Regions from separate parts of the Cytobacillus sp. FSL K6-0129 genome, predicted to be linked through region 2. Evidence: riboswitches for the same ligand, from Rfam matches in the RefSeq annotation. Region 2 holds a riboswitch; each other region holds the start of a gene.
What was found. A riboswitch is a leader RNA that binds a small molecule or an ion and turns the genes downstream of it on or off. The one in region 2 is predicted to bind S-adenosylmethionine.
Positions count from the first base shown of each region.

Region 1: linked by a shared signal. The riboswitch ahead of metE (5-methyltetrahydropteroyltriglutamate--homocysteine S-methyltransferase) and the one ahead of MHI57_RS23030 (PLP-dependent aspartate aminotransferase family protein) in region 2 are both predicted to bind S-adenosylmethionine.
Region 3: linked by a shared signal. The riboswitch ahead of MHI57_RS20980 (MetQ/NlpA family ABC transporter substrate-binding protein) and the one ahead of MHI57_RS23030 (PLP-dependent aspartate aminotransferase family protein) in region 2 are both predicted to bind S-adenosylmethionine.
Region 4: linked by a shared signal. The riboswitch ahead of MHI57_RS02885 (phosphoadenylyl-sulfate reductase) and the one ahead of MHI57_RS23030 (PLP-dependent aspartate aminotransferase family protein) in region 2 are both predicted to bind S-adenosylmethionine.

Region 1 is NZ_JBBOXM010000001.1:3,301,708-3,309,243, reverse strand. Features, by position in the region: gene MHI57_RS16610 (glycosyltransferase family 2 protein) at 1-654, opposite strand, end outside; gene MHI57_RS16605 (nucleotide sugar dehydrogenase) at 720-1,961, opposite strand; partial or broken gene MHI57_RS16600 (glycosyltransferase family 2 protein) at 1,953-3,464, opposite strand; gene MHI57_RS16595 (DNA-binding protein) at 3,747-4,034, shown strand; SAM riboswitch class I at 4,109-4,221, shown strand; cobalamin riboswitch at 4,275-4,454, shown strand; gene metE (5-methyltetrahydropteroyltriglutamate--homocysteine S-methyltransferase) at 4,603-6,903, shown strand; gene MHI57_RS16585 (hypothetical protein) at 6,924-7,214, opposite strand; gene MHI57_RS16580 (anti sigma factor C-terminal domain-containing protein) at 7,475-7,536, opposite strand, start outside.
Region 2 is NZ_JBBOXM010000001.1:4,555,117-4,562,652, forward strand. Features, by position in the region: gene MHI57_RS23005 (PrkA family serine protein kinase) at 1-1,568, shown strand, start outside; gene MHI57_RS23010 (hypothetical protein) at 1,633-1,797, shown strand; gene yhbH (sporulation protein YhbH) at 2,106-3,278, shown strand; gene MHI57_RS23020 (MBL fold metallo-hydrolase) at 3,545-4,495, shown strand; gene MHI57_RS23025 (NUDIX hydrolase) at 4,529-5,155, shown strand; SAM riboswitch class I at 5,222-5,322, shown strand; SAM riboswitch class I at 5,504-5,614, shown strand; gene MHI57_RS23030 (PLP-dependent aspartate aminotransferase family protein) at 5,691-7,490, shown strand; gene MHI57_RS23035 (aliphatic sulfonate ABC transporter substrate-binding protein) at 7,515-7,536, shown strand, end outside.
Region 3 is NZ_JBBOXM010000001.1:4,115,292-4,122,827, reverse strand. Features, by position in the region: gene MHI57_RS20995 (MFS transporter) at 1-1,209, shown strand, start outside; gene MHI57_RS20990 (hypothetical protein) at 1,269-1,454, opposite strand; gene MHI57_RS20985 (aminoglycoside phosphotransferase family protein) at 1,543-2,406, shown strand; gene MHI57_RS20980 (MetQ/NlpA family ABC transporter substrate-binding protein) at 2,489-3,313, opposite strand; SAM riboswitch class I at 3,402-3,512, opposite strand; gene MHI57_RS20975 (pyridoxal phosphate-dependent aminotransferase) at 3,753-4,916, shown strand; gene MHI57_RS20970 (STAS domain-containing protein) at 5,211-5,984, opposite strand; gene MHI57_RS20965 (cobalamin B12-binding domain-containing protein) at 5,971-6,621, opposite strand; gene MHI57_RS20960 (hypothetical protein) at 6,618-6,989, opposite strand; gene MHI57_RS20955 (antibiotic biosynthesis monooxygenase family protein) at 6,986-7,291, opposite strand; gene MHI57_RS20950 (GNAT family N-acetyltransferase) at 7,301-7,536, opposite strand, start outside.
Region 4 is NZ_JBBOXM010000001.1:586,977-594,512, forward strand. Features, by position in the region: gene MHI57_RS02870 (nitrite/sulfite reductase) at 1-964, opposite strand, end outside; gene cysC (adenylyl-sulfate kinase) at 968-1,573, opposite strand; gene sat (sulfate adenylyltransferase) at 1,580-2,734, opposite strand; gene MHI57_RS02885 (phosphoadenylyl-sulfate reductase) at 2,748-3,467, opposite strand; SAM riboswitch class I at 3,631-3,735, opposite strand; gene MHI57_RS02890 (hydroxymethylglutaryl-CoA lyase) at 4,177-5,115, opposite strand; gene MHI57_RS02895 (CaiB/BaiF CoA transferase family protein) at 5,128-6,339, opposite strand; gene MHI57_RS02900 (MmgE/PrpD family protein) at 6,376-7,536, opposite strand, start outside.

The DNA of each region.
Region 1 (7,536 bases), 1.3 Mb from region 2:
CGGGAATCTTTGTGTGTAAGCTTGTAAATAATCGTCTATTCTTCTCCTGTCATCTTTCCTATCCCACACTTGATTTTGCAGCTGAAAGATATTACGAATAGGAAGCTGATGTGACAATACATAGCCTTGTTGAACTAATTTCACATGTGCTTCAACAGGATTGCTAAGCGTATCAATACCAATAGTATCTACTGCTTTTCTAGAGAGTCCATAAGGGACGAACACGATTTGGTCTATTTTTAAATCCGAACGATGGATAAAAGCATTGGTTATTTGCGGGAAAATAGTAGAAGGAATGTGGCGGTGTTTTTTTTGAAATTCATAGTCCATATTATTGAGAACAGCGTCCGCGCTATTGTCCATCAGAGGTTGTAAAAATTGCTGGAGCGTTGGTACCGTAATATGTTGGTTGAGATCTAAAAATAACATACATGATCTTGTTGCCTTTTTTGCCCCGATGACATGTGCTTCGTAGACATGTTGCCAAGCATCATTTACTACGAGACGAAACGGATCAACATTTAGTAATTTATGGGCAACAAAGATTAGCTCAACATTTGTGATAGATTGATAGGTCTGGATTAACTTACTCACATACTGATTACTCGCATCCCGACTAATAGGAACAATCAAAGATAAACACGAACCATCCAAAAAGCATCGTCTCCTTACATCTTTAAGTGGCATCACCCCCTTACAAGGAATATAGTATCGCTTGTTCATTTCCCTGTTTTTAATACATGCCTCGTATCAATGATATTTTCTACTTTCGATAAAAGTTTATAATCCAAATTACTATGGTCCGTAAGAAGCAGGGTTAATTGATACTTTGATAATGTCTCGTTTGTTAACGGAACAGATTGATAGCTTTTATTTTCAAGAACAACTGTTGGTACATAAGGATCGTGATAGTCTACCTGATAACCTTTTTGCAAGAGTTCGTTAAAAATTGTTAAAGCTGGGGATTCACGGACATCGTTCACATCCCTTTTATACGCTAGGCCAACAACAAGGATTGCCCCGGTCTCCCCTGCTAATTCAGCTTCTACTTTTTTGACGATTTTTTGAGGCATCGTATCATTAATTTCTCTTGCTGCTGCTACGAGCTGACTGCTTAAGCCGTATTGATTGAGCTTCCATTGTAAATATATCGGATCAACAGGGATACAATGTCCACCTATTCCCGGACCAGGCCAATAAGGAGTAAATCCAAATGGCTTTGTCGCAGCTGCCTGCAGGGCTTCATAAAAATCAATGTCTAATCGTTCACATAGCTCGTCCAACTCATTCACTAGTGAAATATTGACTAATCGCTGTGTATTTTCAAATAACTTAGCTAACTCTGCAACTTTCGGCGAGCTTACTGGCACAACTTCAGCAAAATACTTTGCATAAAACTGATCAATTTTCGCAAGAGAGCTCTCTGTTTGACCACTAATTACTTTTGGGATAGAGGCTAACGTATATTGCTTATTTGCAGGATCAATTCTCTCGGGTGAATAACATAAGTAGTAGTCTTCACCAGCTTTAAAGTGATGGCGTGTGAATATAGGCTCAATCACCTCTTCTACTGTTCCCGGATAAGTAGAGCTTTCATAAATAATCGTTTGTCCCGTCTGTAAATATTGGCAAAGATAGTTAGTAACGGCAATCATCGCTCTTAAATCCGGTTCATGATGTTCGTCAATTGGGGTTGGAACTGTGACGATGATATACTCAGCGGCTTTAAGCAAAGCTATAGCTGCATCCGTATGTTTTGGAATGAAATTTAGAACCGCTTGCAACTCTTCATCTTTTACATCAGGAATATAACTGCTCCCTTGCTGTAATAACTCAATCTTATGAGTATCTTGATCGATGCCCGTTACATGACAGCCCTTTTTTGCTAAGTGGAGAGCCAGTGGGAGACCAACATAGCCGAGACCAATAACAGCAACTCTATCTATTTGACCTTGGAGCATGTCCCATTTTCGATTGCCATCTGTATAACCGCATCTCTGATTGAACGATAGTAAATATGAAAATGCTTCAATGTGGTCACCTAGAATCCGGTCAGTTGATTCGACCCGACCATCGGCTTGCCTGTGATGCTGTTTTCTAATTTTATTTGGCTTGACGACATCGACATAATGAATGGATTCGACTTTAAATCCTTTTAGAATTGCCTTTGCTTGAAATAACGGTGGAGACATTAATGTGAGGATACCAATCTCGTCAATCACTTTCCTGCTCATTGCATGTGGAATAGCAGTGAGAGAATTAACGGTGAGGTCCTCTCTTTTCAGTGCCATATTCAGAAGGTACTTAGCAGCACTCACAGAATGCAACGGATGGGCACGGTCGAGCAATATTTCTAAATCATTTAAAGCAATATCTGCCCCTTCTTCTACAGCATGTATAAAAGGGGTTAAATCTTCTGCTTTGATAACAAAATCACTATCTAAGAACAAACAGATATCTCCTGTACTGTGAAGCGCACCAATCGCTCTTGGAATGTTATGTCCGAGTGCCTGGTCAAACGCAATCACTTTCACACCTGACTTTTCTACCTTTTCCTTTGTTCGTTCATCTGCTCCATTTAACACAACAATGATTTCATCAATGCCTGCCTTCTTTACCTCAGCAATCACTTCAGCAATCGTATCCGGCTCCTTCCCTACAGGAATAATCGCACTATACTTCGCTCGTTTCTCTTCCTTTACCGAAAAGGCTTGTACATATTCCTTAAAAGATTGCCGATTTCGCCTGCCATCGTTTAAACCACCGCGATATCCTCTCTCTTCAATCAGTTGGGCCACTGCACGTAAATGGTCACCAATTATTAAACTTGTTGAAAATGAAAAAGAGGAGCCCGTAATCTTCTGTTGATGTTTCGGTCGAATCTTATTTGTAGCAATCACATCAATGGCTACTGGTGCACTCATCTTTAATTCTTTCATCACAGCTATACTATGAGCTAATGGCGGACAAGCTAAATTCTCCCAACCAATTGTATCAAGCGCTGATTTTTTCATCACATGAGGAACAGCGACTAAGGAATTAACGGATAACTCACCTTTACCTAAAAAATGATTAAGAGAGAACTTTGATACTGCTGTCGGATGTGGTCTAATGGGGCGCTTCATTGTCCAGCTTAAATCATTTAGGGCAATATCAGCCCCATCCCGAATGCCATCAAGCAGTGCTTGTAGCTCCTGAGCTCTAACGACAATATCACCATCAATAAAAAGAAGCGTATCCCCTTTTGCCTCCCTTGCACCAATTGCTCGTCCAATATCCACCCCTAGAGGTTCTTTATAAACAAGCTTTCTACATTCAAATGCTTCCGCTATTTTCTCCGATCCATCTGTTGAACCATTCAAAACAGCGATGATTTCATATGGCTCAATCTTCACTAACTCTTCTAAAACGGCTGACAACGTAGATTCTTCATTCTGAATGGGAATAATAACAGATAGATTCATAACACTTCACTTCTCTCCTTCAGCAAAATTAATAGTCTCCTTTGTGCTAACTATAGCCTTTTCCATCACAAACCCGAGAAAAACACTAAGTAATATCAATATATACAGCTTGGCCAATTTTGTTCTCGGACAAGTATACAATCTATGAAAGATGGTGCGATAGACAGGGTAGATTGGTTTAATTATGGGGGCATTGATCCGATTCGGCACTAAAAAATATATTATTACTATTCGTTAGGAGATGTTAAAGTAGATATATATGTATTTAAGGGGGAGTACAAATTGGAATTCGAGTTGAATTTTATTTGGATTGCCGTCGGTTTAGCATTACTTGGCTATTTCATAGGCAATGGGTTGAAGCAATTTAGTAGTAAAAATGAAGGTAATATGAATCATTTACTTGTGGAGCAAAGCCACCTTCATCTTTACTTTTATTTAAGTGAAGCAGACATGAAGGATCTATTACAGAAGCATTCTCACGCACCAAAAGTCATTCTTAATGGCAAGCATTATTACCATCTACATAAATTTCGCAAGTGGCTTGAATCTGATGATATATATCACTCATGAAGAATTTATTTTGACAGCTTCCATTTATTATGCTAATCTATCTGTAAAATTCAAAATATTATAAATATGTAATTCTCTTATTCAGAGAGGTGGAGGGACTGGCCCGATGAAACCCAGCAACCTTTAACAATTATTTGTTAAAAAGGTGCTAATTCCTGCAAAGTGTAATAGCTTTGGCAAATAAGAGAGGATAAAGACCTCTCTATTTTTAATTAGAGAGGTCTTTTGTATTTTCAAAACTTAATAACAAAGGCAACAGATGCATGATTGCTTAAAAGGGAAGCCCGGTGGAATGCCGGCACGGTCCCGCCACTGTGAAGGAGAGCGACTTATCATTGACCACTATTTCATAATAGAAATGGGAAGGGATAACGAGCGATAATCCGAAGTCAGGAGACCTGTCTGTTGTTTGCACTTAGACTCTACGGATGCATAGAGAGGAGTGATGAATACGTGTTGAGCAAATCAAATGGTCTCAACTCTAGTTAATATTGCGTATGAATCTCTCATTTAATAATAAATAGAGAGATTTTTTGTTGAGAAAATACAATCTAAAGGAGTGTTTAAATTGACTGAAGTAAAAAGTTCAAATGTAGGTTATCCAAGAATTGGCGAGAAGCGGGAGTGGAAGAAAGCTCTAGAACAATTTTGGAGTGGTAAGTTGAATAAAGAGACTTTTCTGCAACAAATGGAAGTCATTCGTTTATCCTCTCTCGAGAAGCAAAAACAACTTGGCGTTGATCTCATCCCGGTTGGCGATTTCACACTGTATGATCATGTCCTTGATACAGCTGTGATGTTTGGACTTGTTCCTGAGCGTTTTACATACAGAGGTGGGAAAGTTGATATCGAAACGTATTTTGATATTGCCAGAGGGAACAAAGATGCCGTGGCAGCTGAAATGACCAAATGGTTTAATACAAACTATCACTACATCGTGCCAGAACTCAACAACCTCACGCCAACACTTGCTGAAAACCGGCCACTTGCCTTTTATAAAGAAGGAAAAGAGAAGCTTGAAATCGACGGGAAACCGGTTATCTTGGGCCCGATTACGTTTGTGAAATTATCAAAAGGCTATAAAGAAAGTGAATTCAAATCAATCGTCAATCAATTCGTTCCTCTTTATGTACAAATTTTAAAAGAATTACAGCAAGAAGGTGCCTTGTGGGTACAAATCGATGAACCTATTTTAGCAACTACCCTCACAGAAGAAGACATCTCACTCTATCAAGCAGTTTACCAAACATTACACCAGGCAGCACCACAGATAAATATCATTTTACAAACGTATTTTGAAAGCATCACTTATTATGAAGCTGTTACCTCATTACCTGTGCAAGCGATCGGCCTTGATTTTGTCCATGATGCAGGTCAAAACCTCGCTTCCTTACAAAAATTCGGCTTCCCAAGTGATAAAGTATTAGCTGCAGGTGTCATCGATGGCCGTAATATCTGGGGCGCTAAACTTGATAATAAGCTCTCTCTTCTAGAAGAAATTACAGCAATTGTTCCGAAAGATCGCTTAATCATCCAGCCTTCATCCAGCTTATTGCATGTACCCGTTACAGTCAAAATTGAAGAAACACTAGATCATACATTAAAGACCGCACTCGCCTTTGCTGATGAAAAATTACAAGAAATCGTAGTGCTAACGAAAGGAATAAGAGAAGGAAAAGAGCAAATCCAAGATGAGATAAACGAGAGACGAACTGCTATCGAGGCACTAAATCAATCTTCTATTAGAAACAATCAACAAGTACAAACAGCCATTCAAAACTTACCATCATCACTAGCAGAGCGCGAAGCACCTTATTCTGTTCGTCAAGCAACACAAAAAACAGCCTTCCAACTACCACTCCTACCTACAACAACGATTGGAAGCTTCCCACAAACACAGGAAGTGAGAAGAAATCGTTTAAAATGGCGTAAAGGAGAGTTAACTGCTACTGACTATCAAACATATATCAAAACGGAAATTAAAAAGTGGATTGATATTCAAGAAGAGCTAGGCCTTGATGTGTTTGTTCATGGCGAATTCGAGCGCACAGATATGGTCGAATACTTCGGTGAAAAATTAGCCGGATTCCAATTCACAAAATTCGGTTGGGTGCAGTCTTATGGCTCTCGTTGTGTCAAACCACCACTCATTTATGGAGATGTCTCATTTGAACAGCCAATGACAGTTGCAGAAACAGTCTATGCCCAGTCCTTAACAGATCACCCGGTAAAAGGTATGCTCACTGGTCCGATTACGATTTTAAACTGGTCATTTGTCCGCGACGATATCCCTCGTTACGAAGTCGCAAACCAAATTGCCCTTGCCCTTCGAGAAGAAGTAGAAGCACTAGAAGCAAATGGTATCCGGATGATTCAAGTAGACGAACCAGCCATTCGTGAAGGATTACCACTCAAACAAGAGAAGTGGGAAGATTATCTGAACGCTGCTGTTTATGCTTTTAGACTAGCCACCACTTCTGTCAGAAATGAAACACAAATTCATACGCATATGTGCTACTCCGATTTCGAAGACATTATCTCAAGCATTAAAGCACTCGACGCTGATGTCATCTCCATTGAAACATCAAGAAGCCACGGCGAACTCATTCACTCATTTGAAGAAAGCACCTACGAACAAGGTATCGGCTTAGGTGTATATGACATTCACAGCCCTCGGGTGCCACAACTCGACGAACTAACGAAAAACATCGACCGTGCCTTACAAGTACTAGACCCACAACTTTTCTGGATTAACCCTGACTGCGGCCTCAAAACAAGAGGCATGGACGAAACCGTCGCAGCCCTAACAGTCATGGTGCAAGCTGCCAAACTCTCGCGGGAAAAATTACTTGTAAAAAAAGGCGAATAAACAAACAGAAATCCGAACGATTATACATTCGTTCGGATTTCCTCGTTTAATAGTACAGTGTTTAGTTTCTTATCCATCTTCTTCTGATAAGAACCATGGTTAAATCTCTTTTCGTTAAATTCACCAATCACATTCCGTACCCGGACATTATGGATGATTAAGTTGCGATAAATCTCATTCTGCAAATAAGCATTAAACCAACTATAATCCTTTAACTTCCGCAGATTATTCGTCACATCTGCTTGCGTGACTTGTGTAATAAAAGGGGCGAAAGAAATAATACTTATCATATTTAGGAACAGCTTTTTCATAGTGGGTGCATCCTCTCTTATTTATTCACATTACTGTTGGTTGGGTATTTGTACCTTTTCGTTTACCAAATCAGAGATGATACTACGTCAAAACCAGTTCACATCCGCACTCAAAAAACGAACACCACTAAAATCAAAACGACGAGGAGAAGCTCTAGACCATTTGCGGCCTCATCTTGCTTATTTTCATTAATTTTCTTCCGATATAACCTTTGTATCTTTCATTTGTAATTGTTATTCATACGAGTACCCCTTTTATCCTAATATTTATCAATCGTTACCCCTAAAACAGATGCCCTAATGATACTTATATCTCTAAACC
Region 2 (7,536 bases):
CCCTTGTGACGATGTTAAAGAGAGGGTTAGAAGCCTATTCATTAACAGATAAAGGAGCGGTATATGCCATTAAAGGCTGTCCAATGCATGAGGACCCACTTCATCTTATCCCACATCATTTGCGCAAAGACTTTTTAGATGAATATGGAATTAGAATTGAAGGAAACTTATCACCACTCAATATGATGAGGCTTGAACAAGAATATAATGGAAAAATTGAAGATGTAATAGTCGAAAGAGTGATGTTTTCAGAAGATAAGCGGGTAGGGATTGGTACATTTAGCCCCTCTGACCCTAAATCTCAAGACATTGCTGATTTAACAGGAAGTATAGACTTCTCCACAATTGCCGAATATGGTTCCGAGTCTGATCCAAGAGCTTATCGATTTGATGGGGAACTGAATAAGGCCAATCGGGGTATGATGGAATTCCAAGAAATGCTTAAATGCGATGAAAAATTTCTATGGCATCTCCTATCATTAACGCAAGAAGGAAACTTCAAAGCAGGCCGGTTTGCCTTAATATCAGCGGATGAATTGATTGTTGCTCATACAAATGAAACGGAATATCGTTCGTTTATAAGTAATAAGAAAAATGAGGCACTGCATTCACGGATTATTGTGATGCCAATTCCATATAATTTGAAGGTAACCGAGGAAGAGAAAATTTATGAGAAAATGATTTTTGAAAGTGATGTGTCAGATGTTCATATTGCTCCCCATACATTAAAAGTTGCTGCTATGTTTACAATATTAACAAGAATGAAGGATCCGAAAAAAGGCGATATTGACTTAGTTAAGAAGATGCGTTTATACGATGGTGAAAGTGTAGAAGGTTTTAATCGTGCAGACGTAGAAGAAATGAAAAAAGAACATGCAGATGAGGGAATGAGTGGCATCGACCCCCGTTACGTAATCAATCGCATTTCCTCTACCATCATTCGTAAAGAGATGACGTCGATTAATGCCTTAGATGTATTAAGGTCATTAAAAGAGGGATTAGATCAACATCCATCCATTACTGCTGAACTGAAAGAACGATATTTGAACTTTATTTCACTTGCTCGAAAAGAATACGATGAAATTGCGAAGAAAGAAGTGCAAAAGGCATTTGTTTACTCTTATGAAGAATCAGCGAAAACATTAATGGAGAATTACCTTGATAATGTTGAGGCTTATTGCAATAAGGCTAAACTAAGAGACCCACTTACTGGAGAAGAAATCAATCCAGATGAAAAACTAATGCGCTCGATTGAGGAGCAAATCGGGATTTCAGAAAATGCTAAAAAAGCATTTCGTGAAGAAATTCTCATTCGTATTAGTGCTTATGCTAGAAAAGGTAAACGATTTGATTATAATTCGCATGATCGCCTGCGTGAAGCTATTCAAAAGAAATTATTTGCTGACTTAAAGGATGTCGTCAAAATTACAACTTCTTCAAAAACACCGGATGAACAACAATTGAAGAAGATTAATGAAGTAGTCGCACGTCTTATTGATGAACATGGCTATAATTCCACATCTGCAAATGATTTACTTCGTTATGTGGGTAGTCTATTAAATAGGTAAACCGTCCAGCCTATTGTTTAAAAAAGACAGAAATAGGGTATTTAAACAATAGAGGTGACGAATAATGTCAAAAGAAGAAAAAGTACCGGAAAATAGCTCAATGGCAAGCAATGAAGAAGAAATAGAAACTCTTGGAAAAGAAATGGAACAAATGAAATCGAAAGAAGAATTGAAAGAAATGCAAAAAACACCTGATCCTAAACAGGAAGTCGGTAAGCGAAAATCATAAAAGCTACAAACAATGAAAAAAGCAATGGACCCCATTGCTTTTTTCATTATATTCATATTTTGTATTAGTTGAACGATGGATGATAGATAGTAATCGCCCAACTTTAATAATTGTCTAAATAATATGTAAATAATTCTGTTTTAAAGCATAGGATAGAGTAATCAACATTTTTTGAACCTAGCTATAAGTAAATATTTTCAGGTTAGCAATGGACACTCGTCATATTGTATGTTTTTGGGTGAGATATGTGAATGAATTCCGTAAAATCCTTAAAGTTTTTTAAAAACAAAAAAGGAGGGCAAATGAGAATGACCGAAAAAAATCAAAACCATCAGTTTGTCGTGTCACAGGAAGATTGGTCCCTCCATCGTAAAGGGCATGATGATCAACAACGCCATCAAGAAAAAGTACAGGATGCCATCAGAAACAATTTACCTGACCTGATTACAGAAGAAAACATTGTCATGTCCAATGGTCGTGATGTCGTTAAAATACCGATTCGTTCCTTAGATGAATATAAAATTCGCTACAATTATGATAAGAATAAGCATGTCGGTCAAGGTGATGGCGATAGTCAAGTTGGTGATGTAGTAGCGAGAGATGGGTCAGGTCAGAAAGGGCAAGGTAAAGGGCAAGGTGCAGGGGATCAAGCGGGTGAGGATTACTTTGAAGCAGAAGTCTCTTTAATGGAAATTGAGGAAGCGTTATTTAAACAATTGGAGCTACCGAACTTAAAGAAAAAGGAACAAGATCAAATTGTCGTCGAGAATATTGAATTTAATGATATTCGCAAAACTGGTCTTATGGGGAATATAGATAAAAAGAGAACAATGATGTCAGCTTTTAAGCGAAATGCGATGCACGGGAAATCAGCTTTTCACCCCATTTATCAAGAAGACTTAAAGTTCAAGACTTGGAATGAAGTCGTGAAGCCTGAATCGAAAGCAGTTGTGCTAGCAATGATGGATACAAGTGGTTCGATGGGTATCTGGGAGAAATATATGGCGAGAAGTTTCTTCTTTTGGATGACTCGGTTTTTACGAACGAAATATGAAACGGTAGAAATTGAATTTATTGCGCATCATACAGAAGCAAAGGTAGTATCAGAAGAAGATTTCTTTTCTAAAGGAGAAAGTGGCGGCACAATCTGTTCGTCTGCTTATCGTAAAGCATTGGAGTTAATTGATCAAAAGTATAACCCAGTCAGATATAATATATATCCATTCCATTTCTCAGATGGGGATAATTTAACTTCAGATAATGCAAGATGTGTAAAACTTGTTGAAGAGTTAATGAAAGTATCAAGTATGTTTGGCTACGGGGAAGTGAATCAATATAACCGCCATTCCACTTTAATGTCAGCATACAAAAATATAAAAAATGATTTGTTCCGTTATTATATTTTAAAGCAGAAGGCTGATGTATTCCATGCGATGAAAGGCTTTTTTAAAGAACAAGAACAGAAGGAAAAGTTGGCTTAATGAGAGCCTGTTTTGAAAGGTTCGCAACTAAGTTCTGAAGTGTAATAGCTTACTTACGAGCGTTTCGGAGGCAGGTTTTGAAAAATGATGAGAACAAAGCAATCGAGCTTTTTAGTTATATCACAGCGATTGATGCTGTGTTTTTTTTTGCTCAACTGACTTAGCACTATGTAGATTTGAGCACTTTTATCTGTAATTCTTTTAAGTAGCTCTCTTCATCTACTTATGTCATAATTTTCATAAAGAGTAATATGGAGGGGTTTCCTTTGCACAAAATTCAAGATTTAGGTAATGATATTCAATTGATTGATTTAATGGATTTACAAACACCTGAGCGTACGGGGGCGTATATATTAGGTGCTGAAGAATTAACAGTGATTGAAACAAGTGCTAGTCCTTCGATTCCCCATCTTATAGAAGGAATGCAGGAATTGAACATTAACCTTGAAGACATCAAGCATATTATTGTCACTCATGTACATTTAGACCATGCTGGGGGAACTGGTTTGTTCTTAGAACAATGTCCAGAAGCAAAAGTATATGTTCATCCAAGAGGTAAACGGCATTTAGCTGACCCTAGTAAATTAATTGCTGGTGCTAGAATGGTATATGGCGATGATTTTGATCAACTATTTAATCCGATTGTGCCAATTGATGAGAAGAGATTAGTCGCGATGGAAGAGGGACAATCATTGGATATCGGTGGGCGTTTGTTAACTTTCTATGATACCCCTGGCCATGCAAAGCACCACTTTTCAATCCATGATTCGAAAAGTAATGGCTTCTTTACTGGCGATACAATTGGCGTATTTTATCCTAACATAGCAAGAAAAGGTTATCCATTAGTTCTGCCATCGACTTCTCCTAATCAATTTAATCCAGAGGCGATGTTATCTTCTGTTGAAAAAATCGAATCACTTCAACCACAACATATCTTTTTTGGGCATTATGGTGAGGGCCCTGAACCAAAGGATGTTTTTACTCAAATTCGTTATTGGTTACCTATATTTACTTCAGTTGCAGATGACGTTTTTCTCCAAGGAAATGACATAATAAAAATGCAAGAAGCCATACAATCGGAATTGTTGGAACAAGTAAAACATTATTTATTAACAGCGCACGATGTTGAACTTAGTGCAGAGGATAAGAAGCTAATAGGCTTAGATTTAAATGTCTGCACAATGGGGATGATTGATAGATTGCAGAAAGTGAAATAAAGATTTAAGTCGTGTGGTTTGGAGGTAATTAACATGGATTTGGAAGAAATAAGATCAGAGATACAGCATCGTCAATCAGATATATTGGGTAGCTCCAGATTGGTTAAATTCGCTGTTCTTCTTCCCCTAATAGAAAAAGATGGAGAAATACATATTTTGTTTGAAGTACGGTCTTTATCTATGAGAAGACAGCCAGGGGAAATTTGCTTTCCTGGGGGGAAAATGGATCAAGACGATGTGGATTTAATAGAGACGGCAAAAAGGGAGACCAGTGAAGAGTTAGGTATCCCAATTGGAGAAGTCTCTGTTTTTTCAGAACTTGATTATGTAGTGACACCTTATGATACAGTGATTTATCCGTTTGTAGGCACAATAGAGAGCATCAGTGATCTTAAGCTAAATCCAGAGGAAGTGGATCAAATTTTCACAGTACCACTTGCTTATTTTTTGAAAGAGGGACCATCTATTCATTATATTGAGATGAAGCCAGAGCCTAATAGTAGCTTTCCCTATCATCTCATTCCTAATGGGGAAAAATATAAATGGCAAACGCGGAGGATGCAAGAAATTTTTTATACTTATAAAGGTCATGTGATATGGGGGTTAACAGCTAAGATACTGTATCATTTTTTGACGCTTATCCAGGATGAAAATAAATAAATTTTCAAAATGTTATTGACGATTCCCTATAAAAGGGTATATGATGTTAAACAAATAAATATGAACTTCTTATCCAGAGAGGCGGAGGGACTGACCCAGAGAAGCCTCGGCAACCAGCAATCTTTTGTATGGTGCTAATTTCAGAGGATATTATCCAAAGATAAGGAGAAGGTGAGCTCGTTAATTCAAAGCCCTTCTGCCTCTTCTAGGTAGAAGGGCTTTTTATGTGATAGAGCTAATATTTTATTGGAATATAAAATATATTCAGATTTCATATTGACGACAAATCATTTTTTGGATATAATTCTATTTGTAATTAAAGTATTAACGCTTTAAAAAATAAAATATTTCTTATCGAGAGTGACGGAGGGATCAGGCCCTATGAAGTCCGGCAACCTTCAAGCAATTGCTTGAAAAGGTGCTAAATCCTGCAGGCAGTAAATGTCTGGAAGATAAGATGAGGCAACCCCCTCTTCTTATGAAGAGGGGGTTATTTATTTTAATCATCCGACTAAAAAGTAGAGGAGAGTATATAATGACGAATCAATTTAACACTTATGATGATGAGACGATTTTATTACATGGAGGTCAATCACCAGACCCGACAACGGGATCTCGTGCAGTTCCTATTTATCAAACAAGTTCATATGTTTTTCATAATACAGACCATGCGCAAAGCCTATTTTCATTAGATGAGACGGGAAATATCTATTCACGAATCGGTAATCCAACGGTAGATGTATTAGAAAAACGTATTGCTTTATTAGAAGATGGGGTAGCGGCAGTAGCGACTTCATCTGGAATGGCAGCTATAGCTCTTTCAATTATGAATATTGCCCAAGCGGGTGATGAGATTGTTGCAGCGTCGAACCTTTATGGTGGAACATATAATCTTTTTGCCATAACACTTCCGAAATATGGGATTAAAGTTCATTTTGTTGATGGATCTGACCCTGAGAATTACCGTAAAGCGATTACGCCAAAAACTAAGGCTTTATATGGAGAGATTATTGGGAACCCAAGTCTTCATGTCCTAGATGTAGAGGCAGTTGCAAATATTGCTCATGATAATGATATTCCTCTTATTATTGATAATACTTTCGCTTCACCTTATCTTTGCAAACCAATCCAATGGGGAGCAGATATTGTCATTCATTCGGCAACAAAATGGATTGGTGGTCATGGAACAACAATTGGCGGACTTGTAGTTGATGGCGGACGATTTAATTGGAATCATGATAAGTTTCCTGGTTTTACTCAGCCAGATCCAAGTTATAACGGTATTGTTTATGCGAATGAGTTTGGTACACTCGCTTTCAGTACAAAACTTCGTGTTCAGTTGCTGCGCGATTTTGGGTCATCATTAAGCCCACATAGTGCATTTCTTTTACTCCAAGGATTGGAAACACTCCATTTACGTATAGAGAAACATACGGAAAATGCAGCGAAGATAGCCCATTTCTTAAACGCTCATCCAGCTGTTGATTGGGTCGCATATCCAGGTTTAGCAGAGCATCCAGCGCATGAACTCGCGAAGAAATATTTAAACACTGGCTTCGGTTCCATTGTGAACTTCGGTATTAAAGGTGGCCGAGATGCAGGTAAAAAAGTGATAGATACAATTGCATTGTGGTCTCATGTAGCCAATGTAGGTGATGCGAAGTCACTCATTATTCATCCGGCTTCAACCACACATCAACAGTTAAGTGCAGAAGATTTAATTAAAAGCGGTGTAAGTGAGGAACTCATACGTTTATCAGTTGGGATTGAATCGGTTAGAGATTTAACCAATGACTTAGATCAAGCCTTCTATGAAGCGACTGGTATTTCTTCGAAGGGAGAACAAAAAGGAGAAACAGCAGTAAATGATGAAGGTGTTATTCGATGGGCATTACAATCATCCTCATTAAAAGAAGATGTGGATGGCAAAGAACTGCAAAGAGCAAAAAGGATAGCTGTTGTTGGATTAAGTGGAAATCCTGCTAGACCAAGTTACCGTTTAGCAAGAAAAATGCAAAGATTAGGTTATCAAATCGTGCCAGTTAATCCAAGAGAAACAGAAGTATTAGGTGAACAGGCATATCCAAATTTAAAATCCATTCCTTTTACCATTGATATTGTGCAAGTATTTAGAAGCCCTGAAGCTGCGATAGAAGTGGCGAAAGAGGCAGTAGAAATCCAACCGAAAGTTTTCTGGCTACAAGAAGGTGTCATTTCACCAAAAGCAGTTGAAATAGCAAAAGAAGCCGGACTTGAAGTGGTACAAAATCGCTGCACATATAAAGAGGCACAGAGATTAAGAGGTTCTATTGTAACCTTTGCTTGTGAAATTTAAAACCGAGATTGAGGAGAGTCATCGATGAAAAAATGGTTCGTATTTT
Region 3 (7,536 bases), 440 kb from region 2:
AGTTCAACAAAAGAAAAATTATGGACCAAGGACTTTATCACCGTTTCTTCCGTAAACTTTTTTCTAACATTAGTGTTTTATTTATTAATGGTTACGATTGCGGTGTATGCCGTTGAAGCACATCATGCGACCGCCAGCCAAGCTGGCTTAGTTACTGGCATATTTATTATAGGAACATTGGTAGGAAGATTGTTTATCGGTAAATATATTGATCGTATTGGACGGAAGAAGACTTTAATCATTGGCTTACTATTATTTAGTTTATCAACAAGTCTTTATTTTATTGAAATTGATGTCAATTTCTTACTTATTACCCGCTTTATCCACGGTTTAACATTAGGGATGGCAAGTACAGCAAGTGGTACAATTGTCGCTTCAGTTATACCGCAAACAAGGAAAGGTGAAGGAATCGGCTATTTTAGTATGAGTAATACTTTAGCGACAGCAATAGGACCTTTTATCGGTATGTTAATGAGTCAATACACAACTTTTCATACGATTTTCATTTTTTGTTTGATTCTTGGTATTATTGGCCTACTTATCGGGTTAACTGTGAATGTGAAAGAGTTAACTGAAGATCAAAAAGCTCAATTTCAATCATCTGGTTTTCAATTATCTAGCTTTATTGAACCAAAGGCACTTCCAATTGCACTCGTCACATTAACAGTCGCATTTTGTTATTCAAGCGTCTTGTCTTTTATTAACTTTTATGCAATTGAAAAGGACTTAGTAAATGCTGCTAGCTTTTTCTTCTTTGTCTATGCCATCGCTGTCTTACTATCCCGTCCTTTCACTGGTAAATTAATGGACAGCAAAGGGGCAAATTACGTGATGTATCCAGCGTTCATTTTATTTGGAGTAGGTCTATTCTTACTTAGTAATTCATCAAATGGTGTTATGTTATTAGTGGCGGGGGCTTTGATTGGCTTAGGCTTTGGTAATATGCAGTCTTGTACACAAGCGATTGCGGTCAAATTAACGCCATCCCATCGCATGGGGCTAGCTACTTCCACCTTCTTTATCTTTCTCGATGGTGGTTTAGGTTTTGGACCCTATTTATTAGGTTTACTGATTCCTATAACTGGCTACAGTATGTTATACATTTACATGGGGATAGTGTCGATTGCTTCAATTATTCTTTACTTTTTAGTTTATGGACGAACCGAACATAATGGGAGTAAACAGACACATCAAACAGCATCAATGTAAAATAAGGTATGCTATAATGAAAGAAGAGACTCCACGTAATGGAAGTCTCTTCTTTCTAATTAAAATGGTTTATTCGGTTCATATGTCGGTTGTTGATTCGTCACTTCATACTCATAACTTTTCTCCATTGCTGCTTGTACTTCTTCTGACTGTTCTAATTCTGTATCCATTTGATTGTATTGTTGAGCTTCATTTTGAGCAGCAATAATTTTCTCATCCACTTGATTATCATACTTTTTTTCCATTGCTTTCACTCCCCTTTTATAAGATGTCTCGCCTATTTTCCCCCTCAAAAAACGATTTATACAAAATAATAAAAAAGGAGACTGTTCCATGAAGGAATTAATTAAAAACCATCTCCCGCATCTTCAGGAAATACAGATTGAAAGCAATCATTCTGGTTGGGATCATCATATTTATATTGTTAATCAAACATATGTCATCCGAATACCAAAAACAAAACAAGTATTAGTGAAAATAAAAAAGGAAATAAAGCTACTTCACCAGCTCTCATATCTTTCTTCCATTATTGAAATACCAAATTATCTTCCATTTTATAATAAAGACGGACAAATGATTGGTGTTTTTTACCACTTCATTAAAGGACAAGCATTATCTCATTCATTGATTACTCCTCCTTTATATGAAGCCAAGCGGTTAGGAACATTTCTTACAGAATTACATCGTCTGGATATAGATGAAGCAAAGAAATGTAATATAGAAGAACTACATAGTGAAAATTATTGGGCGCAATTACATCAAGCCCTGATTAAAAAAATATTTCCGTTCTTAAAAGACGCAGAAAAAGAAGAAATTGATAAAATGTTTTTAGCGGTGTCAAAATTTAAAGAAGCAAAAGTGGTGATTCATGGTGATCTAACAAGTGCCAATATCCTTTATCATCCAAGCAAAAAGGAAATATCAGGAATTATAGACTTTACAGATACGCAAATAGGGGACCCGGCGTTTGACTTTGCAGGGCTATATTGGGATTTCGGAGATCAATTCACCAAAGAAGCTCTCGCATCTTATCAAACAAAATTCAATAAAGATGAAATGTATAGAAGAGTCACTTCCTTTTACGGCTTACAACCAATATTTCACAAATGGTTGAAAAACGTCAATGACCAGGATGAAAAAGTTGTTCGACAATCCATAAGTACAGGAATGACCAAAATACAAATTATGCACAGATAAGTTTAACAGTATTCTACAACTATTATTAGAAACCGGACAAATCCATATAATTTTGTCCGGTTTCTTGCTTATTATTACTTCGTTATTTCATCCACGCTGGCTTTCCAAATCCTTGAAACTCTTCGTCGATAATTTTTTCAAATTCTGCAGACTCGACCACTTCTTTTAAGTCTTTCGCATATTGTTTATCTTCAAAGTCTGCTTTAACTGCAACCACGTTGCGATAATCATCAAGCATATTTTCTAGTGCTAATGCACTTAATAAGTCCATATCGGCTGCCAACGCAAAGTTACCAGGAACTGCAGCAAGATCCACACCCTCAAGAGATCTTGGTAATTGTCCTGCTTCAATCGGTTGAAAAACTAAATTCTTTTTATTCTCCTTCACATCTTTTTCAGATACTGTTAGTGGATCGGCGTTTTCATCAATCGTAATTAGACCTTCGTCATTTAACGTATTTAAAGCGCGTGCTGCATTCGTTGGGTCATTTGGAATAGCAATGGTTGCACCGTCTTTAATCTCATCAATTGAATTAAACACATTCGAGTAAATCCCCATTGGGGCTGTTGGTACAATAATTAATGGTGCTAAGTCCATGTTATTTTCTTTCTCAAAATTCTCCAAGTAAATTGTATGTTGGAAAAGGTTAGCTTGTATATCATCTTCATTTAAAGCTTTGTTAGGTTGGATATAATCGCTAAACTCTACGACAGTTACTTTATATCCTTTTTCCTCTAGACCAGGTACAATAGCTTTTTTCAACATATCACTATAAGGACCGGCAGTAGCACCAATTTTTAGTTCTTTCGTTTCATCCACCTTTTCTCCACTCGTGTCTGAACCTCCGCCACATGCTGTTAGTAAACAAACAGTTGCAATGAATAAAACAATTAGCCACTTTCTCATTATGTTTCCTCCCCATAGCTGTAACCAGAATTTTAACCAATAAAAAAAGCCACTATTCATCATCTGAAAGAGGCATTGGTTTTATTCCGCCTTATCTTTCAGAATGAATGGATATCATTCTGCAGGAATTGGCACCTTCCCAATATTGGGGGTTGCCGGACGTCATAGGGCCTAGTCCCTCAGTCTCTCTGGATAAGCTTTTCATTTAATTTTTATGATATGATATTACTACTCTCTTTTATTTTTGTCAATGTTCGAAATAATGCTACATCCAATCTCCCAAGAAAATGGGTTTAGTGATCCAACTACCTTTCCTTTATTCTTTTAAAACAAAAAAGGAAATCGAATATTTCCTTTTATATAAAATTAACTGGACAATTTGTCTTTTTGGTTATAAAATGCGTTCGTATATAGATTAAATGAATGAAGGTGGATTAAAATGGAATTATCGCATCGTTTGAAGCAATTACCTCAACAATTTTTTGCTTCCCTTGTTCAAAAAGTTGCTGCTGCAAAACTTGAAGGCAGAGATGTTATTAACCTAGGACAAGGCAATCCCGACCAGCCAACACCTGCACATATTGTACAATCACTTCAGCAAGCTGCAGAAGACCCAATGACACATAAATATTCTCCTTTTAGAGGAATTAATGAATTAAAGAAGGCCGCCGCTTCCTTTTATGCGCGTGAATATGGGGTAGAAATTGAGCCTGAAAAAGAAGTAGCTATCCTTTTTGGCGCAAAAGCAGGTTTAGTAGAAATTCCATTATGCCTACTCAATGAGGGAGATTTAATGCTCTTACCAGATCCAGGTTACCCTGATTATGAATCTGGTGCGGTTTTGGCAAATGTAAAATACGAAACCTTTCCTTTAAAAGAAGCAAATCAGTTTCTACCTGATTACTCGCAATTTACAGAAAAACAAAAAAAGGATGCCCGCCTACTATTTTTGAATTATCCTAATAATCCAACAGGCGCGACAGCTGATTCCACATTTTTTGAAGAAACTGTTGCTTTTGCTAAGGAAAACAACATTACCATCTTGCATGATTTTGCTTATGGTGCTATCGGCTTTGATGGAAAGAAACCTGAAAGTTTCTTAGCCACAGCCGGAGCGAAAGACGTTGGTATTGAAATGTATACATTATCAAAAACATATAATATGGCTGGGTGGAGAATTGGATTTGCAGTTGGAAATGAACAAATCATTGAAGCCATCAACCTTCTTCAAGACCATATGTATGTAAGCTTATTCCCTGCGATTCAAAAAGCTGCAGCCGATGCATTAAATGGGGATCAAACAAGTGTAGACGAACTTGTTGCTCGATATGAGAGACGTAGAAATGCATTCATGAACGCTTGTGAAAAGGTTGGCTGGCACGGCAAGTCTCCTTCAGGATCGTTTTTTGCTTGGATGCCAGTGCCTGAAGGATACAATAGTGAAGAATTTGCTGACTACTTACTGGAAAAAGCTGATGTAGCTGTTGCCGCAGGAAAAGGCTTTGGGACCTTTGGAGAAGGTTATGTTCGGGTGGGATTACTTGTCGATGAAGAACGATTAATTGAGGCAGTAGAAAGAATTGGCCAACTCAAATTATTTTAATATAAGAGGTATGGCAGCCACAAACCTAGCCCATAGAAACATGTATAACTTATGTTCCTATGGGCTAGGTTGTGTAACTTGGAGGCTTTTATGAACGAACTAAAGCTTCATATTCTCTTCCTTTTAAATTCGCATTCCCGTTACAAGGTATCATCTTCATTGTTACATATGTCTTTACTTAGTTTTTTCGGAACGTATCGTTATCCGACAACCTTTTTCTTTTAACAAAGCCAACCTATAAACACATGTACAAACATATACATTATCCAAGTAGGCTCTCAGTTTAATAAATGTTCATATAGCATGATCATTTATCACTGATTGAAGAAAACTTTGTAACGATTGTTCCGTATGAACAACATTTCTTAATTGATAAGGCTGAAGTGCTTTTGCTAGACTCGGATTTATACCAATGAGTCTCACTTCTCCTCCTGTCATTAGAAGAATGCTCTTGATTAAAAGCTCTAAGCCGCTCGTTCCCTCTTTATATACTTTAGCAACCGCTGTTAAATCAATCAGTATCCACCTGTAATCATGATCTGACAGACGGGCAAGCGTTTGCTCCATAATCGTTGTAAATTTATCGCCCGTCATATCGCCAAACAAAGGAATATAACAGATCTCTTTTGTTAAAGAGATAAAAGGACCTGATAATTCATCCAACCTTTGCAATGTTTTTTCTAATGTTTCCTTCTGCTCATAAAGCTCAAAATCTGTCTTTGCTAATCTGTTTTGTAGGGCCTGTAATTTCTCCATTAATGGTTCATTATCATCATCTTTGAATAAAAATTGCATGGACGCATTACCTTGAAAATCCCAACTGATATGAATATCAAATAGTGCTATCGGTATACTTCTTGTTTTTAAATTAGCTTCAAATCTCATACTCTTTTCTGGTATGGCAGCTACCCTTTCAAACTTAGAGATACTCCCTTCATCAACTATACTTTTAATCATACCTTCTGATAAATCAAAGACTTCATCCGCTTTAGATGTATAGCTAATGATTTCACCATTCTTATTAGCTAGTATATACGGTATCGGCAAATGTAGATCAATTAATCGCATTTTTCCTCCCCTCCGTATTAAAAGCAGTGATCCATTTATCTACAGCATATAAGTTTGAAATAATTTCCGGCTTAATAGCGGTAAAAGAAGCTAAATCATATAAATTTGTCAATCTTCCACCTAATAAAATCCTAGGTTTCTTTGGTAAATAAGAAAAAGCTTCCATATATTCCGTAAGTGCCGGTAAATGGGTAGCAATCGAAACTGATAAGCCAATTACATCTGGTTTCCAATCCTTCGCAGCCTGCAATGCATATTGTACAGGTAAATTTGCTCCTAAAAACTTGGTTCTCCATCCATTCTCTGCAAATATACTGGCTACCATCTTTAATCCCAAATAATGCTGCTCTCCTGATAAACAAAGAAACATGGCGGTCGGTGCATCCTTAACAGGTTTAAACTTGTGCTTTGCAGCTAATCTTGAAAGAATGAAATCGCAAACTCCAGATGCCAAATGTTCATCTGCAACTGTTATCTCAAAATTTTCCCATTTAAGACCAATATTAACCATAGCTGGTGTAATAATATCTTGATAAATTTCTACATTAGTCAAATAATCGAATCGCTCAATATATTCCCAAGCATCAGCAACAGCTCCAGATAAAAGGATTTCTGCTAGATCTTCTCCTCTCGTCACTGTGCCTCGCCTCCTTGAACATCTCTTAAAATAGACACAGCCTCTCCTAACAAACCAATATATGCAGAACTAATTTCACTTTCTACCACCGTACATTTCTCTAATTCCTCTTCTAAAAAAAGAAAATTATCAATCAAGGTTTGCGTCGTCATACCATATTTAATTAAGATACCTCTTAACCAAAGGGCATAGTCAGTGAAAATCTTTGACGTATTTAATTCCATTGCCGTCTTTAAATAATCTAAGTGATGCATATTATCAATAAATGTTTGATTTCTCCCACGTTCACCATATCGTTCAATTAATGTAGGGTCTTCTCGAAATATCCTTTTTGTTACTTCTTCTGCGATTATTTCATATTTACTCACTTTACCACAACCTTATATTGCGACACTTTTGGAATGACTGCTGCTAATTCTTTATCTGGATATTTCTTTTCAAGATCATGAATTCGTTGAAAATCTTTACTTCTTACCCAGCGTAAATAATCTTCCTTTGTTTCAAAAATTAATTGTACTGTCAATTCTCCTTTACGTTTATCATTCTGAAGCAACATAAAGTCGACGAACCCATCTGCTTTATCGACTAAACGTGAACGATTCTTATATATTTCAATCACTTCATCTGCTTTACTTTCATTTACATCAAAAGTTGAGAATACGGTATACATAACTTCCCCCTACACATTTGGACTTGTGTTACTTCTCCATTCCATTACAATGGTTGGAATACTAAATCCGAAAATGGAATCATTCATTTTTCCTACTTGTTTAAATCCTTTTGAATGATAAAAATCCAAAGCAGAATCATTTCGCATCACAACAGAAACCGTAATTTTATTGACATCATAAAAATATTCAAACATCGCTTTTAGTAGGGCTGTACCAATACCTCGGCGGTGAAAACTCGGCAATA
Region 4 (7,536 bases), 4.0 Mb from region 2:
TGAACTTAAGCCCTGATTGTTTCTGATCATGGACGCCATAGAAATACCCTGCATTCCATTTCTTCACGGGTTCAACTCCTTTAGAAGGCAATTGCCCTGTATATTCTTCAAGTTTTTCTTTAAATTTCTCTACACCCCAGTCAGCAATTAAAAACTTTAATCTAGCACGATGACGTTTATCTCGATAACCGTAATCTCTAAATATTGTCGTTACGGCAATAGCAATCTGCAACACTTGCTCTTTTTCTACAAATATATCAACGGTTTCTGCCAGAAAAGGCTTAGCAGATAGGCCTCCCCCTACTTTTAAATGAAAGCCTTGTTTTACTTCACCATCAATGTTTTTTTCAGCCGGTGTAAAAGAGACACAGTTAATTTCTGCATTAGCGGCGTTGTGTAAGTTTGTACTGATAGACATCTTATATTTTCTTGGTAAATTCGAAAATTCCTCATTAAATTGAAAATACTCATACACTTCTTTGACAATATCTCTCGTATCAAATAATTCGTCAGGGTCGATGCCTGCAATCGGATTTCCGACTATATTCCTCGTTATATCCCCACATGCACCAGCACTGGAAAGGCCAACACTTTCTAGTCTTGTAAAAATATCAGGGATTTCCTCAATTGTTAACCAGTGAAATTGAATCGCTTGTCGCGTCGTAATGTCGAAAATCCCGCGACCATAATCTTTGGCAATACCAGCAAGAATATTCGCTTGTTCCTTCGTTAAAATTCCTGAAGGTACATTTACGCGCATCATAAAATAACCTGCTTCTTTAGGCTTTTGCAAATACAAGCCTGCCCATTTGAAAAGATCCCATTGGTCTTTAGGAATAGACGAGAAGCCATTCTTTGCATAATGTGGAATGTCTTCATAAATTTTCAGTCCATCTTTTTCGAGTTTAGCTATTTCGCTTTTGTTTAGTTTTTCATTATTTGACCAATGCTTTGTATAAGCCATTGCCTACAACTCCTTAATGATTTGTTGTTGTTGCAAAAACGATAGTATTTCAGTTATTGCTTCCTCAACTGATAACCGGTCGGACCTAATAGTTAAATCCGGATGTTTAGGAGGCTCATAAGGTGAATCGATTCCGGTGAAGTTTTTTATTTCACCTCTTCGCGCTTTCTCGTATAATTTCTTCGGGTCTCTTTTCTCACATTCTGCTAACGGGCAGTCAATAAATATTTCAAAAAATTCATTGGAAGCAAACTGTTCACGTACACAATCACGGTCTGCAGAAAATGGTGAGATGAATGCCGTAACAACAATTGTTCCACTATCAACAAACAGTTTAGCTACTTCCCCAATACGGAGGATATTTTCTGTACGATCTTTTTCAGTAAAGCCTAAGTCTGCATTTAGACCATGTCTGATATTATCTCCATCAAGCACATATTCCTTTATGCCCTTCTCAAATAGTTTGGCTGATAAGGCATTCGCTAAAGTTGATTTACCAGAACCTGATAATCCTGTAAACCATAATGTGCAACTGCTATGTTGCTGTTTACTACGGCGCTCGTCTTTTGTAATCACGGCATCATGCCAAGTAAGGTTACGATTCGTCATATTCATTCACCCTCTCGTAACCGTTGCATCTGACTTTAATCCGTTAATCAATACATCAATCACTTCTTTACGACTAAATGTGGAAGGTGGCTGTTCACCCTTACTTAATAGCTCTCGTACTTTTGTACCAGATAAAATTACACGATCTTCCATTTCATGAGGACAAGTTTTATCTGAAGCCATTCCCTCGCAACGGTGACAATAGAAACTATGTTCAAAGAACAACGGTGTAATACCCAGCTCTTCTTTCGTAAAGTTGTGGAAAATTTCTTGGGCATCGTATGTACCATAATAATTGCCAACACCAGCATGGTCTCGCCCAACAATAAAATGTGTACACCCGAAGTTTTTTCTAGCGATAGCGTGAAAGATGGCTTCCCTCGGCCCAGCATATCTCATTGCTGCTGGGTATACACCGAGGTGAACACGTTCACGAGGGAAATATTCTTTTAAAAGAATGCGATAACTTTCTAAACGAATAGTTGCCGGGATATCATCTGCTTTCGTTTCACCGACTAAAGGGTTCACAAATAAGCCATCGACAGTCTCAAGGGCGGCCTTTTGAATATACTCATGGGCACGATGAATCGGGTTACGTGTTTGAAAGCCAACAATCGATTGCCAACCTTTTTCTACAAACAAAGCCCTAGTGTCTTTTGGCTCTAACCAAACATCTGTAAAGTCTTTTTTCTCAGGTTTTCTTATAAGGGTGATCTCACCAGCTACGTAATGATTGCCTCTTTCAAAAAGTCGTTTCACACCTGGATGCGCATGGTCGTTAGTTTGATAAACATGATGTGCCTCTATCTCTAAATCTGGTCTAAACCATTCCGACACTGTGATGACTCCATAAGTTGTATTCTCGAAATCCAAGCGATATTGTTCCCCTTTATCGAGTTGTTCTGCAACCGATAGATCAACAGGTAATGTAATGGGAAGTGACCAAACCGTGCCATCACTTAATCTCATTTTTTTCACGACAGATTCATAATCTTCTTTGCCTAAGAAACCGGTTAGTGGGCTAAATAGGCCAATAGCAATCAACTCTAAATCACTTAATGCAATTCGGTCGATTGCGATTGTTTTTGTCACTTTAGCTAGATCGAATTGTGGTTCATATTTTTGAATTAATGTTCCTCCATGTGGACTAGGTAAGCTCATTTGTTTACTCCTTTTAAGAATTAGTATGCAAGCCGCATTCTGTTTTCGTTAAGCCTTGCCAACGACCCGCGCGGGAATCAGCGTCTTCATTTGTTGGTTGCGTGCAAGGAAAACACCCAATACTCGGATAGTTCACATCATGTAAAGCATTATAGGGTAATTGTTTTTCTTTGATATAATCCCAGACATCTTTCGTCCGCCAATGAATAAGTGGACAAATTTTGATGTTTGTGAATTTCTCATCCTTGTTCACAAAATTAGTATACTTTCTTGTGGGTGACTGTTCGCGCCTAAGACCTGAAATCCACGCTTTTTTTCCCACCATTGCTTCTTGTAAAGGTAGTATTTTACGTATTTGACAGCATTGATTCGGATCTTTTTTCCACAATGCCGACTCGTAACGAGCGGCTTGTTCATCTAATGTTAAATGAGGTTTTTTCATTTCAACTTGAAGCGCTGGAAAACGTTTTTTTATATCTTCAATCACTTGATAAGTTTCAGGAAAGTGTAAATCCGTATCAAGAAAAACCAACTTAGCCTCTCTTTTGATTTGCGTAATTAAGTCGATAAGGACGATGGCTTCGGCACCAAAACTAGAAGCATACACAATTTCATCCTCGTTGTACGTGTGATAGGCCCACTCTAGAACAGACAAAGCGCCTTTCGAGTGATCATCGGTAGTAAAGCTTGCAGAAATATCCTGCCAGTTCTCATAAGTAATCGCCTGTTGCATTTCATCCCTCCTTTTCCGATAAAAAAAGACGGCATTTCCCCATTGAAGGAAAATGTCCGCCTTTAGTTGTCTAATCAGCGAATGACTATTATTTTTTAAGAATCACCTCTTATACAAAAAACACCTTTTCAATAAGAAAAGGTGTGAGATAACGATTCATGACACCTTATCTTTCAAAATGAATCAACATTTTGCTGGAATTAGCACCTTGCATTAAGCAGGTTGCCGGGTTTCATCGGGCCAGTCCCTCCACCTCTCTGGATAAGAAAATATTGGATAAGATAAATCCTAACATACTATCAATAAAAGTCAATACAAAAATCTAATTTTTATGATTTGTCAGAATTATTTAATTGAAACTCATGAATATACATAAACGTTAAGAAAAAGTTAATTTCTTCTGAGAGCGCTTCTCAAATATCCTCATAAAAGAAATAACGTTTTATAAAGGATGTAACTGCCGTTAATAATTAGTTAAAGATATAGTAAAAAACATGGTATGAGCTTCTCTTTTGATGGTCTCAATTGTTCTTTGAAATTAAAATCGAAAATAATCATATTAGGAGAATTATATACTGCATTTACAACTAAAAGATTTCCTCCAAAAGCTGCCCTTGAAAAATTAAAGACATAATACTTCTCACTTAGCTAAAAGTAAAATTCAATCTATCTTCATTCTCTTAAAGGAGGATTAATAAGAATAGAAGTTTTATCCCAACTTTTCTTGGGTTTTTGGAGCTAGGTGTAAGTCAGAACATTTACCAGCCTTCAAAATAAAGCTATCAGAATATTCAGGATATTTAATCTCTATTTTTTTTCCTAGCTTAATGACTTTATCCAAATCTACACCTGTTGAAATACCCATCTCTTCAAAACCATGAATAAGGTCTTCAGAGGAGATATTTCCAGTGGCGTTTGGTGCATAAGGGCAGCCACCTAGTCCAGCAATCGAGCTATCAAAATCCCGAACACCCATTTCATAGCCTGCTACGGCATTGGCAAAAGCCATACCTCTCGTATTATGCAAATGTAAGGATAAGGATAATTCTGGGAATTTACTAGTGAGATGCCCAATAATGCGCTTAACTTTTACCGGATTCGCCATCCCTGTTGTATCAGCTAACGATAACTGGTATATTCCCATATCTATATATCTTTTGCAAATCTCTTCAATTCTTACCAAAGGTACATCCCCTTCGTAAGGACATCCAAATATGACAGAAATGCTGCCTGATACACCCATAGAAGCTTCTGTTGCGCGTTTTACTAGAGGTTCAAAACCTTTCATTGCATCGAACGTTTTGCTATTAGCGTTACTGATACTGTGGGAATCTGTTGCTGAAAGCATTAGTTTTACTTTATCTACTTCTGCTTCAATCGCTCTTTCTAATCCTCGTAAATTCGGGACAAGCGCACGTAGTTTTACCCCTTGCTTGCGCTTTATTTTTTGCAGTACTTCAGCAGCGTCCGACAGCTGAGGAATTGCTTTTGGGTGAACAAAAGATGTGACCTCAATTTGCTTGAAACCGCAGCTAATCATTGAATTAATCAATTCGACCTTTTCTTCTGTAGGAATGATTTCTGCCAGACTTTGAAAGCCATCGCGGGGGCAAACTTCAGAAATAATGACCTCTTCTTTCAAATTCATGTTTTTCCCTCCTTAGATTACGTTATTTTCTTTTAAAATCTCAATTTCTTCATGATTATAATTAAGAATGCCAGAAAGGATTTCCTCATTGTTCTCTCCCAAATCTGGGCCTACATTTCGAACAGCCCCAGGTGTCTCAGAGAATTTAGGGATGATACCAGGCATTTTTATTTTTCCTAGACGAGGGTGGTCAACCTCTATGATATTTTGTCGTTCTTTATAGTGAGTGTCTTCGAAGATATCTTTAATACTATATATTGGACTAATTGGGACCCCATAGTCATCTAGCAGATTCTGCAATTCTTCTCTATTAAATTGTTTCACCCAATCGGCAACAATTCCGTTTGTTTCCTCAAATCGGCTAAGGCGGGCGGCATTATTATGATATCGCTCATCTTCAAGCATATCTTCCCTGCCCATTGCAGCTGCTAAACGTTCAAATGTACGATCAGAGCTAGTGACAAGAGACATCCAGTGACCATCTTTTGTTTGAAATGTTCCTGCCGGACTGGAGTGTCCGCTCAAACCTGGCGTACGCTCTTTCACGATTTGCTTTTGATCATATTCCGCAATAAGAAATTCCATCATTCTAAACATAGATTCATATAATCCGATATCAATATATTGTCCTTCCCCTTGTTCTGCTGTATCACGATGATATAGACCTGTAACCGTTGCAAAAGCAACGTAAATACCCGTCACATAATCTGTTAATGAAAAAGACGGACTAATGGGAGGTCGATCCGTGTATCCATGTAAATAAGTAAATCCACTATAGGCAGTCGCTGGTGTACCAAATCCTGCTTTGCTGGCATTTGGACCTGTCTGACCATACCCTGTAACCCTTGTCATGATTAAGTTCGGATTCTCTTTCTTTAAATTTTCGTATCCAACCCCCCATTTTTCCAACGTTCCTGGTCTGAAGTTTTCTATTACTACATCTGACACTCTAACAAGCTTTCTTAAAATTTCTTTCCCTTCTTCTTTATGCAAATCTAAAGTAAGTGATTTTTTATTTCTTGCTAAAGCTGGCCACCTTAATGGTTCATCCTCACGAAAAGGACCCATGCCTCTTAATGTATCCCCTTTACCGGGAATCTCTACTTTAATAACCTCAGCTCCAAAATCCCCTAGTAATGTAGCGCCAAAAGGTGCCGCAATCATTGTAGACAAATCTAACACTCTCTTACCAGTTAGAGGGCCATATTTCTGTTTATTATTCATTACTTTTAACCTCTCTTCTGTTTAAAAAATATACTCTTATTTCAACTCCAACAAAACAAATAGTTTCTCAATATTTGTTTCCGTTTCTAAATGAGTAATAAAATCAATTATTTTATCCTGTTGATTGCTGCTGTAGACGGCAGATGTCAAGGTCTTAAATTTTTCTATCAATTCGCTTTCAGATAGTTTTTTACCCGGCCCGCCCTTTGCAATGTCTACACGTTCGCTATATATATTTCCATATGAATCTATAATTTCCACTCGAGCGGGCATTTGAAGAGGATAGTCCTTTTCGAGCTCAGCAGAATATTGAACAAACACCTTTTTAGCGAACTCTTTTATCTCTTTATCCTTGTGTAGCTGATCTATGAAAACAGATTGATTCGCTTTTTGATGATAGAGCTGTACAGCAATAGCAAAAGGTATGCTAAACTTCGATGACAGTATATTTTCATAATCCTGATGTAATAAAGAGGATGCTCTTGCATAGGTAAATACGTTTATTTTTTCTATCTGATCTGGACCAAGTTGCTGTTTGTCAAGAATAGACTTAAAGGCATCAATAGGTGAATGCACATAACGACAAAAAGCATAGGGTTTAAAATAATTGAGTTCAATATCCCAGGGCACATTCTTACCCCTCTCTAAATCAGTCCAATTAAATCCACTGCCGAGAATAGTGGAAAACACAGTTGAAACATTATTTTTCGGCGCCAAATGATTGGTACGGGCAAATATCACACTCTTCATTCCCATTTCAATCGCATGGCCAGCGTAAATATTTCTAATTAATTTACCTTCTAATGCCGATGTCCATAAGGTTGGCAATGAGAAGCTAGCGCTTAGGTTCACACCTTCTTGAAATGTTGCTTCATCTGCTCCATCAATCATGAGTGCAGTTGCTGCAGCCCCCATTACTCCCCATGTACCATGAGCATGTGCTTCTGGTAATAGAGTAGTCGCTCTACCAAATCTTGAGCAGTATTCATAGCTTTTAATAATCATACTAATCAGTTCTTGTCCAGAAACATTTTTGCTTCTCTGAAGCATCGTGAGAATAACAGGAATCACATGAGCCGCAGGGTGGCCTTTACTATATTGGTTTCCTTCATCCATCTCTGTAGCCACACATGCCGTACCATGTACAAGTCCAGTACTATACATATCTGCATGGAGGGTAGTACCAAGCAGCTGATA